Regions from separate parts of the Paenibacillus sp. FSL K6-0108 genome, predicted to be linked through region 2. Evidence: a T-box and tRNA genes for the amino acid it is inferred to sense, from the RefSeq annotation. Region 2 holds a T-box; the other holds one or more tRNA genes.

Region 1 (7,932 bases), 2.1 Mb from region 2:
TAGTGTGTTTCGCAAAGAAACAGGCTGTGCATTCAGTGAGTATCTGACAAAGTACCGCTTCAGTATAGCTAAAAAGTGGCTGGACGAGAGCGAGCTAACGGTCAAGGACATCGCTGCGCGGCTGCGCTATAATAACCCCCAGAACTTTATCCGCTCTTTTCGAAAATGGGAAGGGATCACTCCTGGACAATACCGAGAACGTAGGCAGAAGGCTGAATTGTCCATGAAGCAGTAGGGAGATCTTAAGAGGATTGAAGTACGACAGCTTTGTCCGTTTCTCTTTTGCAGAAGAACTACCCCTTTACACTTAACCAAAGAAGTTGTTCTAAATATGACGATACAAAAAGGGAGTCAATACAGCGACTCCCTTGTAACTACGTATTACTTGAAATAAATATAATTTTCTAATATTGGTCACATTATTTACTGCGCTTTGGTACGTACCCCTTTCATATTCGGTTGCTCCAATTGAATCAGAATTTTACCGAACTTCCCGCCGCGTGAAAATGCAACCTCACCCTCCTTATACGTGTCTCTGATGTAGTGCTCAGCCAGGGCAAGGGAACCTTCATCCGTTGGCAATTCATGCGTGCCAAGCCATTCCTGAAGTTTGTCTACGACTTCTTCCACTGACATCTTAAAATAACTTGTTTCTTTAGTGATCAAAGTAGTGTAGGAATAGTCTTTCAGGTATAGTAGCTGTTGTATATAACCCATGTCACCATAATTGTTTGGAGGGTAGACACCCAGTACCTTTTTAAGCTCATCTAATAGTGTATCTTCTTTTGGCCCGGCCATCGTGCTGATATAAACATACTTCCGTGCAGTGCTTATTGCTTGTTCAATCGTTTCCCAATCCGACATTGCCGGGCACATGGATGCAAATGCGAAGTCATATCTCTTTTCCCAGCCCTTTTCCTTAATCGATATTTCCTCGAACCGTTCTGACACAATATCTATACTGGAATGCAAGGACGGAGGAATCGTTTCTTTCATTAATGAATTGAACAGTTCTGATGGCTCTACAGCTGTAACAGTCGCTCCTTTGGTGGCAAAAGGGATAGTAAAAATTCCAGACGCTGCTCCAATGTCCAATATGGATAAACCGTTTAAATCCACTCCCTGATTTTCGATCCAGCCTATGATGCGTTCAGATCGCTGCCTTCCCTCTTCAGTAAACGACTGCTGATGATATTTTGTAGCCCATTGTTCAAATGCTTCTGTCGCGTAGAATGCAGCGTTTTTCATATTGGATGTAGAACCTATAGATTGATTTCTCCAAGCTTCTTCCCATACAGATAGATTGAATAAAAGTTCAGATTGCTTAGATACCTGTTTTTCCTTGGACACGATGACTCACTCCATTTCTTTGTATGAAAATATAAAAAGTTAAACGGGACTATTATTTTTATGAAAGCATCTTCTATATGAATTTAAAAGAGCTATAATATCCGCAATTAAAGGAATTAGCATTAAGGACTTTACATGTCTACAATATACCCATTAAAGATGTACGTCAATACATATAAATAAATAATTTAATTTCCTTCTACCAATCATACTCCGTATAGTATCTGTCAAAATAAAAAAGCTCATTAGATTATGCATCTAATGAGCTTTACTTACTTGAATACCGGCGAGAGGACTCGAACCTCCACGGTTTCCCACTCGATTTTGAGTCGAGCGCGTCTGCCATTCCGCCACGCCGGCATATGAAGTTTTGAAAAATTACTGGAGGCGCCACCCAGATTCGAACTGGGGATAAAGCTTTTGCAGAGCTGTGCCTTACCACTTGGCTATGGCGCCATATTTTGGAGCGGACGACGGGAATCGAACCCGCGACCCTCGCCTTGGCAAGGCGATGCTCTACCGCTGAGCCACGTCCGCATAATGGCTGGGGATATAGGATTTGAACCTATGCATGACGGAGTCAAAGTCCGTTGCCTTACCGCTTGGCTAATCCCCAAAAAAAATAAAGGGGCGATCGAGGGGAATTGAACCCCCGAATGCCGGATCCACAAACCGGTGCGTTAACCACTTCGCCACGATCGCCATAATACAATATGTCTTGAAAGTTAATTGGCAGGGGCAGCAGGAATTGAACCCACACCAACGGTTTTGGAGACCGTTGTTCTACCTTTAAACTATGCCCCTAAAAACTGGTGGAGGATGATGGATTCGAACCACCGAACCCGTACGGGAGCAGATTTACAGTCTGATGCGTTTGGCCACTTCGCTAATCCTCCATAAGTGGTGCCGGCGAGAGGACTTGAACCCCCAACCTACTGATTACAAGTCAGTTGCTCTACCAGTTGAGCTACACCGGCGTATTAAGTTTTCGTAAATGGTGGCTCGGGACGGAATCGAACCGCCGACACGAGGATTTTCAGTCCTCTGCTCTACCGACTGAGCTACCGAGCCACAATAAAGTTTAATCCTGAAACGTTACACTTTATCTAGGGCGTTCGGTGCCATATAGCAGATTTAGTGAACAGCTTCCTCATGTAAAGATTAAAATGGCGGAACCGACGGGATTCGAACCCGCGATCTCCTGCGTGACAGGCAGGCATGTTAGGCCAACTACACCACGGTTCCAGATCACTTTCTTGAAAGAAAGGTTAATTGCGGGGGCAGGATTTGAACCTGCGGCCTTCGGGTTATGAGCCCGACGAGCTACCGGGCTGCTCCACCCCGCGTCGTTATAAAAGTTATATGGTGGAGGCTGAGGGGATCGAACCCCCGACCCTCTGCTTGTAAGGCAGATGCTCTCCCAGCTGAGCTAAGCCTCCGAACAACACATTTATGATCTTATCATAAAACTGCTGTGAAAATCAACTTCTTTTTTTTGAAGTTAAATTATGACCCGTAGGGGATTCGAACCCCTGTTACCTCCGTGAAAGGGAGGTGTCTTAACCCCTTGACCAACGGGCCTTACTAATGGCGGAGAGAGAGGGATTCGAACCCTCGAGACGCTTGTGGCGCCTACACGATTTCCAATCGTGCTCCTTCGGCCAACTCGGACACCTCTCCATATGGCTCCCCGAACAGGGCTCGAACCTGTGACAACTCGATTAACAGTCGAGTGCTCTACCAACTGAGCTATCAGGGAATATTCTTCAGAGATTATTCTCTGAAAACTAGATCCGAAACGAAATGTGCGACTTACAACTTGCATATTTGGATAAGCCCTCGACCGATTAGTACTGGTCAGCTCCATGCATTGCTGCACTTCCACCCCCAGCCTATCTACCTCGTCGTCTTCAAGGGGTCTTACATACTGGGAAATCTCATCTTGAGGGGGGCTTCACGCTTAGATGCTTTCAGCGCTTATCCCGTCCGTACATAGCTACCCAGCGGTGCTCCTGGCGGAACAACTGGTACACCAGCGGTACGTCCATCCCGGTCCTCTCGTACTAAGGACAGCTCCTCTCAAATTTCCTACGCCCACGACAGATAGGGACCGAACTGTCTCACGACGTTCTGAACCCAGCTCGCGTACCGCTTTAATGGGCGAACAGCCCAACCCTTGGGACCTACTTCAGCCCCAGGATGCGATGAGCCGACATCGAGGTGCCAAACCTCCCCGTCGATGTGGACTCTTGGGGGAGATAAGCCTGTTATCCCCAGGGTAGCTTTTATCCGTTGAGCGATGGCCCTTCCATGCGGTACCACCGGATCACTAAGCCCGACTTTCGTCCCTGCTCGACTTGTAGGTCTCGCAGTCAAGCTCCCTTATGCCTTTGCACTCTTCGAATGATTTCCAACCATTCTGAGGGAACCTTTGGGCGCCTCCGTTACTCTTTAGGAGGCGACCGCCCCAGTCAAACTGCCCACCTGACACTGTCCCCGCACCGGATTACGGTACCAGGTTAGAACCTAGATACGATCAGGGTGGTATCCCAACGGTGCCTCCACCGAAGCTGGCGCTCCGGCTTCAAAGGCTCCCACCTATCCTGTACAGATCGTACCCAAATTCAATATCAAGCTGCAGTAAAGCTCCATGGGGTCTTTCCGTCTTGTCGCGGGTAACCTGCATCTTCACAGGTATTAAAATTTCACCGGATCTCTCGTTGAGACAGCGCCCAAGTCGTTACGCCATTCGTGCGGGTCAGAATTTACCTGACAAGGAATTTCGCTACCTTAGGACCGTTATAGTTACGGCCGCCGTTTACTGGGGCTTCGGTTCACAGCTTCGGGATTACTCCCTAACCGCTCCCCTTAACCTTCCAGCACCGGGCAGGCGTCAGCCCGTATACTTCGCCTTACGGCTTCGCACAGACCTGTGTTTTTGCTAAACAGTCGCTTGGGCCTTTTCACTGCGGCCCCCTCGTGCTATTCACACTACCGGGGCACCCCTTCTCCCGAAGTTACGGGGTCATTTTGCCGAGTTCCTTAACGAGAGTTCTTCCGCGCGCCTTAGAATTCTCTTCTCGCCTACCTGTGTCGGTTTGCGGTACGGGCACCATCACCTGGCTAGAGGCTTTTCTTGGCAGTGTGAGATCATGACCTTCGCTACTATAATTTTCGCTCCCCATTACAGCCCAGCCTTAACGATGTGCGGATTTGCCTACACATCAGCCTCACTGCTTAGACGGACATCCATCAGTCCGCGTCACTACCCTGCTGCGTCCCCCCATTGCTCATAACGGCTTACGGTGGTACAGGAATTTCGACCTGTTGTCCTTCGACTACGCCTTTCGGCCTCGCCTTAGGTCCCGACTTACCCTGAGCGGACGAGCCTTCCTCAGGAACCCTTAGGCTTTCGGCGGATCAGATTCTCACTGATCTTTTCGTTACTCATACCGGCATTCTCACTTGTATAATGTCCAGCGCTCCTTACGGTACACCTTCAACCCTTATACAACGCTCCCCTACCCCTGATGCAAAGCATCAAGCCATAGCTTCGGTGGTGTGTTTAGCCCCGTTACATTTTCGGCGCAGAGTCACTCGACCAGTGAGCTATTACGCACTCTTTCAATGGTGGCTGCTTCTAAGCCAACATCCTGGTTGTCTGTGCAACTCCACATCCTTTCCCACTTAACACACACTTGGGGACCTTAGCTGATGGTCTGGGCTGTTTCCCTTTTGACAATGGATCTTAGCACTCACTGTCTGACTCCCGGAAGTAAGTCTATGGCATTCGGAGTTTGACTGAGCTTGGTAACCCTTGCGGGCCCCGCACCCAATCAGTGCTCTACCTCCACGACTCTGTTTTCCGAGGCTAGCCCTAAAGCTATTTCGGGGAGAACCAGCTATCTCCGAGTTCGATTGGAATTTCTCCGCTACCCCCACCTCATCCCCGCACTTTTCAACGTGCGTGGGTTCGGGCCTCCAGTGCGTGTTACCGCACCTTCACCCTGGACAGGGGTAGATCACCCGGTTTCGGGTCTACGTCCACGTACTCATTCGCCCTATTCAGACTCGCTTTCGCTGCGGCTCCGGCTCTTCACCTTAACCTTGCACGGGAACGTAACTCGCCGGTTCATTCTACAAAAGGCACGCCATCACCCCTAAAACGGGCTCTGACTTTTTGTAAGCACACGGTTTCAGGTTCTATTTCACTCCCCTTCCGGGGTGCTTTTCACCTTTCCCTCACGGTACTGCTTCACTATCGGTCGCTAGGAAGTATTTAGCCTTGGCAGATGGTCCTGCCGGATTCATACGGGGTTTCACGTGCCCCGCACTACTCGGGATCCGTCTCGGAGAGAGCCAACTTTCAACTACAGGGCTATTACCTTCTTTGGCGGGCCTTTCCAGACCTCTTCGTTTAACCGGCTCCTTTGTAACTCCATGTGAGACGTCCCACAACCCCAGAGAGCAAGCTCTCTGGTTTGGGCTTCTCCGCGTTCGCTCGCCGCTACTGACGGAATCACTATTGTTTTCTCTTCCTCAGGGTACTTAGATGTTTCAGTTCCCCTGGTATGCCTCTACGTAACCTATGTATTCAGTTACGAGTAACTGGAAATTACCCCAGCTGGGTTTCCCCATTCGGACACCCCCGGATCAAAGCTTGCTTACAGCTCCCCGAGGCAGTTTCGTTGTTCGCCACGTCCTTCATCGGCTCCTAGCGCCTAGGCATCCTCCGTGTGCTCTTAGTAGCTTAACCATATTGCTCCGGTTTTGACTGCTCGCTTCCCTTGTTTTGCTTGCGCAAAGCCAAAAGTCGCTCCCATTCAATACCATCGCAAAAGCAATTAAGTACCAATTTATTGAAACTTGTTTAACACAAGTTCAGCTAAAAAGGAATGTTCTAATTCGCATATTTCGTTTCGATATCTAGTTTTCAAAGAACAAGCTCCATGCAAAAGCAAGCTGTTTGAGAGTTTGAGCTCTCAAAACTGAGCAACGAGTGAGCTAAAAGCTTTACGAAGTAAAGCTCGCTTCGGAAGCATGCTTCCTGAAGACTTGATTTGAATGTTTCCGCTGCGGGAAACGATTCTCCATAGAAAGGAGGTGATCCAGCCGCACCTTCCGATACGGCTACCTTGTTACGACTTCACCCCAATCATCTATCCCACCTTCGGCGGCTGGCTCCTTGCGGTTACCCCACCGACTTCGGGTGTTATAAACTCTCGTGGTGTGACGGGCGGTGTGTACAAGACCCGGGAACGTATTCACCGCGGCATGCTGATCCGCGATTACTAGCAATTCCGACTTCATGCAGGCGAGTTGCAGCCTGCAATCCGAACTGAGACCGGCTTTTTAGGATTAGCTCCACCTCGCGGCTTCGCGGCCCGTTGTACCGGCCATTGTAGTACGTGTGTAGCCCAGGTCATAAGGGGCATGATGATTTGACGTCATCCCCACCTTCCTCCGGTTTGTCACCGGCAGTCACCTTAGAGTGCCCATCCGAAATGCTGGCAACTAAGATCAAGGGTTGCGCTCGTTGCGGGACTTAACCCAACATCTCACGACACGAGCTGACGACAACCATGCACCACCTGTCTCCTCTGTCCCGAAGGAAAGGTACATCTCTGTACCGGTCAGAGGGATGTCAAGACCTGGTAAGGTTCTTCGCGTTGCTTCGAATTAAACCACATACTCCACTGCTTGTGCGGGTCCCCGTCAATTCCTTTGAGTTTCAGTCTTGCGACCGTACTCCCCAGGCGGAGTGCTTAATGTGTTAACTTCGGCACCAAGGGTATCGAAACCCCTAACACCTAGCACTCATCGTTTACGGCGTGGACTACCAGGGTATCTAATCCTGTTTGCTCCCCACGCTTTCGCGCCTCAGCGTCAGTTACAGCCCAGAGAGTCGCCTTCGCCACTGGTGTTCCTCCACATATCTACGCATTTCACCGCTACACGTGGAATTCCACTCTCCTCTTCTGCACTCAAGTCACCCAGTTTCCAGTGCGATCCGGGGTTGAGCCCCGGGATTAAACACCAGACTTAAATGACCGCCTGCGCGCGCTTTACGCCCAATAATTCCGGACAACGCTTGCCCCCTACGTATTACCGCGGCTGCTGGCACGTAGTTAGCCGGGGCTTTCTTCTCAGGTACCGTCACCTTGAGAGCAGTTACTCTCCCAAGCGTTCTTCCCTGGCAACAGAGCTTTACGATCCGAAAACCTTCATCACTCACGCGGCATTGCTCCGTCAGGCTTTCGCCCATTGCGGAAGATTCCCTACTGCTGCCTCCCGTAGGAGTCTGGGCCGTGTCTCAGTCCCAGTGTGGCCGATCACCCTCTCAGGTCGGCTACGCATCGTCGCCTTGGTGAGCCGTTACCCCACCAACTAGCTAATGCGCCGCAGGCCCATCCCCAAGTGACAGATTGCTCCGTCTTTCCAGTTTCCTTCAGGCGAAGAAAACAACTATTCGGTATTAGCTACCGTTTCCGGTAGTTGTCCCAAACTTGAGGGCAGGTTGCCTACGTGTTACTCACCCGTCCGCCGCTAACCATCAGAGAAGCAAGCTTCTCTTCAAGTCCG
Region 2 (7,932 bases):
ATTCTCTTCCAGATCAGCCAAGAAATCATCCTCTACTAGATAGACGTCGTAACGCTGCGCCAGCCGGATTAATCTTTTCTTCTCGGCTCCCTTCAGGGAGGTGCCAATCGGGTTGTGAAAACGCGGCATGACATAAAAAAATTTGATATCTCCTTCGCGGAACTGTCGTTCGAGCTCATCCCAATCCAGGCCATCGAGTGAGCGTCTGACACCGGCAATCGGTACATTCAGCCCTTGTAGAAGCGAAGGCATATTATGATAACCTGGCATTTCCAGCATCACCTGCCTTTTCCCATTCGGAAAAGGCATTAACGCCAGCACAGCTAGGGCCTGCTGAACTCCTGACGTAATAAAGAATTGCTCTTTCCGGGCAAACACCTGGTAATCGGCGAATTGCTTCTGCAACAATTCAATCAAGGAAGGCAAGCCTCGCTCGGTTCCATACAAAAACAAATCCGCCTGTCTCTTCTCCATTGCCTGATCCACACAATGGCGAAAATCGGAATAAGGAAATACACGCGGATCAGGAGCTGCGGAGGCAAAATCCAGCGGCCCCTGCCACTCTCCATCCTCCACTTCGGCCCCATTCTGTACCGCATAATACCCGGACTGAGGCACCGCGTAGACCAGGTGTCTCTCTTCCAGCCACTCGTACGCACGTATGGCTGTACTCACACTACATTGATACTGCTCAGCCAGAACACGTACAGCCGGCAGTTTGATGCCTTTATCCTGCCATTGTCCACTGTTCTGCTGGCGCAATTGGTCCTGAATCCATTGCTTAAGTGATTCGGCGATAATTTCGTATTTTCTCATAGGATTCTGCCTCTCTTCCGACCTTAGCATCATCTTTACTGTACCGGTACAGTTAAGGTTTTTGTCTATTGTACCATGATTGGTCTGGCAGTATATTGAATAAGGCCAGACAGCGCACGCAGCAGCATATGCGCCGTTGTAGTTGAAAAGAAAAACCGTATTATTGGAGGAAACCCTGTGAACAATAGCCAAACTAGAGCATACGCATATGTAGCTGCTGTTTTATATGCAGCCATTATTGGTTTATCCTTTTTATTTGTCAAAATGACGGTAAGTGTTGCACATCCAATGGATGTACTGGCACATCGTTTTGCCTTGTCGTTACTTGTAGTCAGCATTCCTGTTATTTTCGGATGGATCAAGATCAAGCTAACCCTTCGAGATCTGTGGCGTATCATTCCGTTAGGACTGCTCTCTCCTGTTTTGTTCTTTGCCTTTCAGGCATTTGGATTAGTTTCGTCCAACTCATCGGAAGCAGGGATCATTCAGGCGATGGCCCCCGTGTTCACACTTTTGTTAGCCTCAACCTTTCTAAAGGAACGTACATCCACTTTGCAAAAACTGTTCCTGCTGTTGTCCGTGGCGGGTGTAATCTTTATTTTCTTCATGAAAGGAAGCGGGATGTCGGCAGGCAATTTTAAAGGTATTGCTTTACTGCTGCTCTCCACAGTATGTTTTGCAGGTTATGGTGTATTGGCAAGACCCTTGGCGCAGAAATATAAACCCATGGAACTGACCTGGGTAACCTTAATGGTTGGATTTGTCGTCTTTAACGCAGCTTCCCTGATTCGTCATGCGTCCAGCGGTACCATGATGGATTTTGTGAAGCCACTGGGAGATGCATCTTACCTGGGAGCACTGGCTTATCTGGCCGTCCTCTCCACCATGATCTCCACGCTGCTGGCGAGTTATGCCCTGACTCATCTGGAAGCTTCCAAAATGAGTGTATTCAGTAATTTGTCCACACTCATTTCGATTGCTGGCGGAGCCTGGATATTGCATGAACCCGTTCATGGATACCACTTTGTTGGAGCCCTGCTGATCATCGCAGGTGTACTTGGCACCAATATGAGCGGAAGAAAACGTGGGCTGGTCAAACCAGATCAAGCGTGATACAATGTGAAAAATTGTAAACGGACGTTATCAACAATGATGAAGAGAAGTACACAGGACAGGATACCTCAGAGAGCCGGCGGATGGTGTGAGCCGGTGTATCGGTCATGTGGAAATGGGCTTCGGAGTTCCGAGTTGAACTCGTTCTGCTACCTGTACTCAGGAGCGCAGATCGTTAGTAGGCAAGGCGGCATGTTCAGCCGTTATCCATGGACAGGATATCGATAAGGCATATGTGGGCTTCCTGCATATCATTATCCGTATCCCTCAAGTGGGCCGCAACCAGCGGCCAATTAAGGTGGCACCGCGAAGCATAAGCTTCGTCCTTCTGTTCTGTTCCCGTCTGGGAAACAGGATGAAGGACGAGGCTTTTTTTTGATTTAATTTCTTTATAAGTACAACTCAACATTTACACGGCAGGCTGAAAGGAGGTGATGGTCGTGGAAGACGGCTGGTGGCGTCAGCAAGTAAGGATCGACAAATCACAACATCAAAGGAGAATGAACCTTGAACAAGAACAAAGAAATTATTTTAACCGGAGACCGGACAACCGGACAGCTTCATCTCGGCCATTACGTGGGCAGCCTGCGCAGTCGGGTGCAATTGCAGGATGAGTACAAAACGTATATTTTACTGGCTGATGTACAGGCGCTCACGACCCACTATGATCAACCAGGGCTGATTGCAGACAGCGTGCATCAAGTGACACTTGATTATCTTGCCGTAGGTATCGATCCCAATAAAGCCACGCTATTCATCCAGTCGATGATTCCGGAAATTGCCGAGCTGACTGTGATTTTCTCCATGTTTATCACGGTGAACACTCTTCGGCATAATCCCACAATTAAAAACGAAGCGCGTGACCGAGGCTATAACGATCTCTATTACGGGTTTCTCGGTTATCCAGTCAGCCAAGCTGCGGATATTGCGTTCTGCAAAGCAACCCTTGTTCCGGCAGGCGAAGACCAGATCCCACATATCGAAACAGCACGGAAACTGGTACGGAGGTTCAATGAATTATATGCGCCCGTTCTGCCTGAACCACGCATCCTGACCGGAGAACGGCTGGGCGGACTGGATGGCGTGGGCAAAATGAGCAAAAGCATGGGCAACGCCATTTCGTTGAATGCCCATCCTGATGATGTGTATGCCAAGCTGTCCAAGGCGAAAACCGACCCTGCACGCATTCATCGTTCTGACCCGGGACATCCGGATATTTGTCCGGTGTTTGCCTATCACCAGCTGTTTCGAAAGGATGAGGCTGCTGAGATTCATGCGAACTGTAGTAATGGCACCATTGGTTGCAAGGATTGCAAAAAGATTGCAGGTACTGCAATTAACGAACTGCTCTCCCCTTTCCGTGAACGGCGAAATTACTATGAACACCGTGGGCATGAAGTGAAAGAAATCCTCGTGGAAGGCACACGTCAGGCCCGGCAGGCTGCCCGTGAGACGATGCTTGAGGTTCGTGAAGCGATGGGGATACGTTATTTCGACTGACGGTATGAGAAGGCCTGATCTCGTTAACACTGCTGAGAACAGTCTATTGGGAAATGAGGTCCCCTCAGCATGAAATCAACACAGCCTTCTTTTCTGCAAGCCATGATGTTAATCATGTTATCTGTCGGCCTGATCAGCCACGTCCTGATCATCCCTGCCCTTTTGTCTTCTGCCAAAAGAGATGCATGGATATCCGTTCTGCTGTCTGCCGGGCCTTATCTTATATTCACTCTAATGCTTGCCTATGTCTCCCGTTTTCTCCAGCATCAAACCCTGCATGAATGGCTGACTTCCCATCTTGGCAAGCCTATTGGCTTGCTGTTTCGGATAGGAAACAGCCTCTTTTTTCTGTCCGTAATCTACTTTACTCTGCATGATACCACCACTTGGGCCAAAACCAATTACCTGACGGAGACGCCGGTATTGGTTACCAGTATTGCCCTTATGTCCCTCTGTGTCTATGCAGCCTATAAAGGAATGCGCTCTCTGGCATTTACAGCAGGATTGGTCCTTCCCCTGGTTGTGCTGCTTGGCTTCTATGTTGCTATCGTTAATACACAATACAAGGATTACAGTCGTCTGCTGCCTGTGCTTGAACATGGCTGGCATCCCGTGCTTCATGGCATGGTTTACAGCCTTGCAGGCATGTTTGAGCTGCTATTCATCTTGTACATACAGCCCCATCTCTCCAAGCGCATTCGTGTATGGCAGTACCTGATGCTCGCTTCAATTATTCTTGTGCTCACACTTGGCCCACTCATTGGGGCGATCGTGGAATTCAACCCTTTTGAAGCTGCCAAAATGCGATATCCCGCCTTTGAAGAATGGCGAATTGCCTCCTTGGGCAAATATATTGCCCAGACTGATTTCTTTTCCATCTACCAATGGCTCGCCGGTTCGTTTACTCGAATTAGTCTGGCTCTGTATATTGTGATAGAAATTTGGAATATTAAGAGCGCCTCCAGAAGGATCATCTGCTGTGTCACTCTTGGCGTCTTATTTATTCTTTCCATGCTGTATCCTCTGGATGATATGACATTTGAAAAGCTGCTTGTGCAATACATTTTTCCGTTCAATCTCGTGTATCTGAGCGGACTAGCGGTGATTGCAGCAGCCGTTGCATACATCAGTTCACACCATCAGAGGAGGAAACATCATGGAGCACCAAACGATTGACACCACTTCCCATGAAACACTACTTGCCTCTTTCGAAGAGCAGTTCAGTCCCTGCGCAGATGTTGTTATTCAGACCTTTCCAGCCAAAGATGAAACCGATATGTCGGTGATTATGCTCTATTGCGAAAGTTTGGTCGATGGTAAACAAATCAACCAGTTTATTATTCCACGGCTGGAAAGCCATTCTCTATTCATAGAAGAAGCACATCCCAAAGAATTGGGATTAACGTTGAATCCAGTGGAAGATCTCACAGACATAGCGAATCTAAATTTGTTGATTTTTAGCGGACAACTACTGCTTATTTTCGGAAATAATGATCAGTCTTGCAGTCTGGATATCGCGAGTATACCAGGAAGAAACCCTGAGGAGTCGGCGATCGAGTCATCGATTAAAGGGCCTCGGGATGGGTTCACTGAAGAGCTGTCCGTGAATATCGGCCTCATTCGCAAACGAATGAAAACCTCTTCCATGTGTTATGAAAAATATGTTAAAGGCGGTCGTACCCAGACCTCTATTGGTCTGTTGTATGTCAAAGACATCATTAACCCGGATATTCTGAAAGAAGCACGCAAGAATCTCGACCAAATTGAAATCGATGGCCTTCTCGGTACCTCGATTATGGAACGTGCAATTATGGGGGGAATTCGCAGCATCTTCCCACTCACGGATAATACGGAGCGACCCGATTATGTCGTGGACTCCCTTTTAAATGGGCGATTTGCGGTTCTCATTGAAGGTTCACCCGTAGCCATTATCGCTCCAACCACTCTGTTTAATCAGCTAAAGTCGCCGGAAGACGAGAGTACCCCTTTTTTCATCGTTACTTTTGAGCGAATTTTGCGCATTTCCGGATTACTGATTGCCTGCTTCTTTCCTGGATTCTACATTGGTCTGACCAGTTTCAATGTGGAACAGATCCCCCTGCCTCTGCTCGCAACCATTTCAGGTACCCGGATGGGTCTACCTATGCCAGTAACGCTGGAAGCATTTCTAATGATATTTATGTTCGAGCTATTTAATGAAGCAGGCCGAAGGCTCCCACGAGCCTTGGGACAAACCGTCAGCGTGGTCGGTGGGCTTATTATCGGAGATGCAGCTATTCGAGCAGGAATTACTTCCCCCACGATCATTGTCACGGTGGCGATCTCGGTGATCTCCAGCTATATTTTGGTGAATACCGTGATTAGTGGGGCTACGGCTCAAGTCCGGATAGGGATGCTAGTCATTTCTTCCATTCTTGGGTTATTCGGCTTCATCATTGGACTGCTTGGTCTGCTGGTGCACCTCGTATCGTTGGAGTGTTATGGGGTCTCATACCTGTCACCCGTCTCTCCTTATATACCCGGCGACTTCACCCAAGCCGTATCCATGCCCCCTTCCATGAAACGGACCAAGCGCCCAGCTGTACTCCATACCCAGGATTCCACTCGCCGGAGGAAACGCTCGTGACAAGATGGACGGCTAAGGTTAGCTTGTTAATAAGCTGCTTTATCCTGTTGACCGGGTGCTGGGATTCCAAAGAGGTTCAGAGCATTAACTTTATCACGGCTGTAGGGATAGATTATGTAGACAACCAATACGTTGCTTACGCTCAACTCATTGATTTCTCCAATATTGCCAAGCAGGAAGGACCCACTTCAAGGCAAGCAAGTGATATCTGGATTGGGCGGGGTAAGGGTTCTACGCTGAGTATGGCTATTGATGACCTGTATCAAACGTCTCAGCAACAAACGCTGTGGACCCATGTAAAAGCAATTGTTTTATCCAAAAATGTGTTGAATGGACGGCTGGAGGATGTCTTTAATACACTGTTGCATTCAGGCCAACTGAGATATACTCCATGGCTCTACGGTACAGAGCGTAACATTACAGATGTACTCGCTCCCTCTGCCCTGCTGAACCAATCCGCCCAGACCATCGAGCTGTTTGAACCGATGAAGCTGTATAAGCAACATTCCGGATATGAACCCATCCGGCTTCATCAGCTCCTTGACGGATTCCGGGAGCCTGCTTCTGTTATTCTTTTACCGTCCGTTACCAACCAAAACGAGACCTGGTATAACGGGGATAAAGCACCTCCGCTGATTAAAATGGATGGTTTTTACGTCATTACAAACGGTAAAAATCAAGGCAGGGTAACGGGCAAAGACGCTAATGGCACACGCTTCGTGAATTATGAACACGTCTTTCAATATCCGTTGTACGTGTACAGCAGCGGGAGCAAAACGCCGGAACTGACACTTAGGCTTAATAACCCAAAGACCAAGATTAAGGCGAGGAAAGAAGGAAACGGTGTAACATTCGACCTGGTTACGTCGGTTAAAAGCGCCATCATCGAGGATCATAACTCTCACCTTTCTCCTCAAGTTATGGAAAAAGAGGCGGAGAAACAGATTGAGTCCGAAATTCGCAATACGTTTGAGAAAACCAAATCACGCAAGGTTGATTCCTACGGTTTTGTGGAACATCTCTATCGCCATGACCTACCACTATGGAGACAGGCGGTAAATAAACGGGCTAATCCACTTGAGCAATTTAAACTCGGTAAGGTGGAGGTTCATGTGAAAATCCTCAATGCCAGTACGTATAAATACGATGAGTAACGCAAAAAGACGATCAGCAGCCTGCAGTCATGCAAGGTTACTGGTCGTCTTTGCATTATATGCTTCACATGTTATCCCAATGGAAACGCCATAACACTCATGAGTGCCAGTTCAGGCTGAGTTGTATCCAGACGACTGTACTGGATGATCACAGGAACGTTGCTGGAGACAGTAATGGCATAGGGTACTCCCGGGGGAATCAGTTGTTCACCCGCACTCAGCGAAGCTGTCCGGATATGCTTTGTTCTCCGCGCGGGAACCTCAGCTACAATATCTTCAAGCGGTTCCCTGTCTTCAAAGTAGATCGTTATTTGCAGTTGAGCATCCACTGTACCCGTATTTAATACACAGATGCTCTCATGGCTCTCCAGTGAGCCCGAGCTGTCCGGTGGAATGTAGCCATCGGGGATCACCCAGTAGGTGTGACCTGTCGCTGTGGAAGATGTTTTATGTGCTGAAGTGTTCGTCTGATCCTGAGCCATAAAATAATTCCTCCTTTGCTAATGCAATAATTAGTTAAACGCGCGGGTGGCTCGCGGGGCAGGCGCTTCGGTGGGCGGATCGGGCTGTGGGCCGCTGTTGGCTCGGGATTTCTTTTCATTTCCCCTCAGCAGGGGAAATCCCGCTTCAAAGGCGGACGCTTCGCTCCCTCTGCTCCGATTCCGCCCTCCTTCGCTGCAACGCTCACCTTGGCTTTTTAAAGGCTCACCTTAAATACATTTG

The links. The T-box of region 2 lies ahead of trpS (tryptophan--tRNA ligase). A T-box ahead of a tRNA ligase gene usually reads a tRNA of that ligase, here a tRNA-Trp.
Region 1: it has a tRNA-Trp gene. The T-box ahead of trpS (tryptophan--tRNA ligase) is inferred to sense a tRNA for this amino acid. The anticodon was not compared.

Annotation. Positions count from the first base shown of each region.
Region 1 is NZ_CP150288.1:6,369,784-6,377,715, forward strand. Features, by position in the region: gene MHB49_RS28960 (helix-turn-helix domain-containing protein) at 1-235, shown strand, start outside; gene MHB49_RS28965 (class I SAM-dependent methyltransferase) at 424-1,350, opposite strand; tRNA gene MHB49_RS28970 (tRNA-Leu) at 1,632-1,710, opposite strand; tRNA gene MHB49_RS28975 (tRNA-Cys) at 1,733-1,806, opposite strand; tRNA gene MHB49_RS28980 (tRNA-Gly) at 1,813-1,887, opposite strand; tRNA gene MHB49_RS28985 (tRNA-Gln) at 1,892-1,966, opposite strand; tRNA gene MHB49_RS28990 (tRNA-His) at 1,980-2,052, opposite strand; tRNA gene MHB49_RS28995 (tRNA-Trp) at 2,081-2,154, opposite strand; tRNA gene MHB49_RS29000 (tRNA-Tyr) at 2,161-2,246, opposite strand; tRNA gene MHB49_RS29005 (tRNA-Thr) at 2,252-2,327, opposite strand; tRNA gene MHB49_RS29010 (tRNA-Phe) at 2,346-2,421, opposite strand; tRNA gene MHB49_RS29015 (tRNA-Asp) at 2,518-2,595, opposite strand; tRNA gene MHB49_RS29020 (tRNA-Met) at 2,623-2,696, opposite strand; tRNA gene MHB49_RS29025 (tRNA-Val) at 2,714-2,789, opposite strand; tRNA gene MHB49_RS29030 (tRNA-Glu) at 2,860-2,931, opposite strand; tRNA gene MHB49_RS29035 (tRNA-Ser) at 2,939-3,030, opposite strand; tRNA gene MHB49_RS29040 (tRNA-Asn) at 3,034-3,109, opposite strand; rRNA gene MHB49_RS29045 (23S ribosomal RNA) at 3,178-6,106, opposite strand; rRNA gene MHB49_RS29050 (16S ribosomal RNA) at 6,447-7,932, opposite strand, start outside.
Region 2 is NZ_CP150288.1:856,347-864,278, reverse strand. Features, by position in the region: gene MHB49_RS04190 (PLP-dependent aminotransferase family protein) at 1-816, opposite strand, end outside; gene MHB49_RS04185 (DMT family transporter) at 994-1,929, shown strand; T-box leader at 1,957-2,260, shown strand; gene trpS (tryptophan--tRNA ligase) at 2,437-3,429, shown strand; gene MHB49_RS04175 (endospore germination permease) at 3,499-4,605, shown strand; gene MHB49_RS04170 (spore germination protein) at 4,586-6,055, shown strand; gene MHB49_RS04165 (Ger(x)C family spore germination protein) at 6,052-7,209, shown strand; gene MHB49_RS04160 (sensory rhodopsin transducer) at 7,281-7,691, opposite strand; gene MHB49_RS04155 (rhamnogalacturonan acetylesterase) at 7,915-7,932, opposite strand, start outside.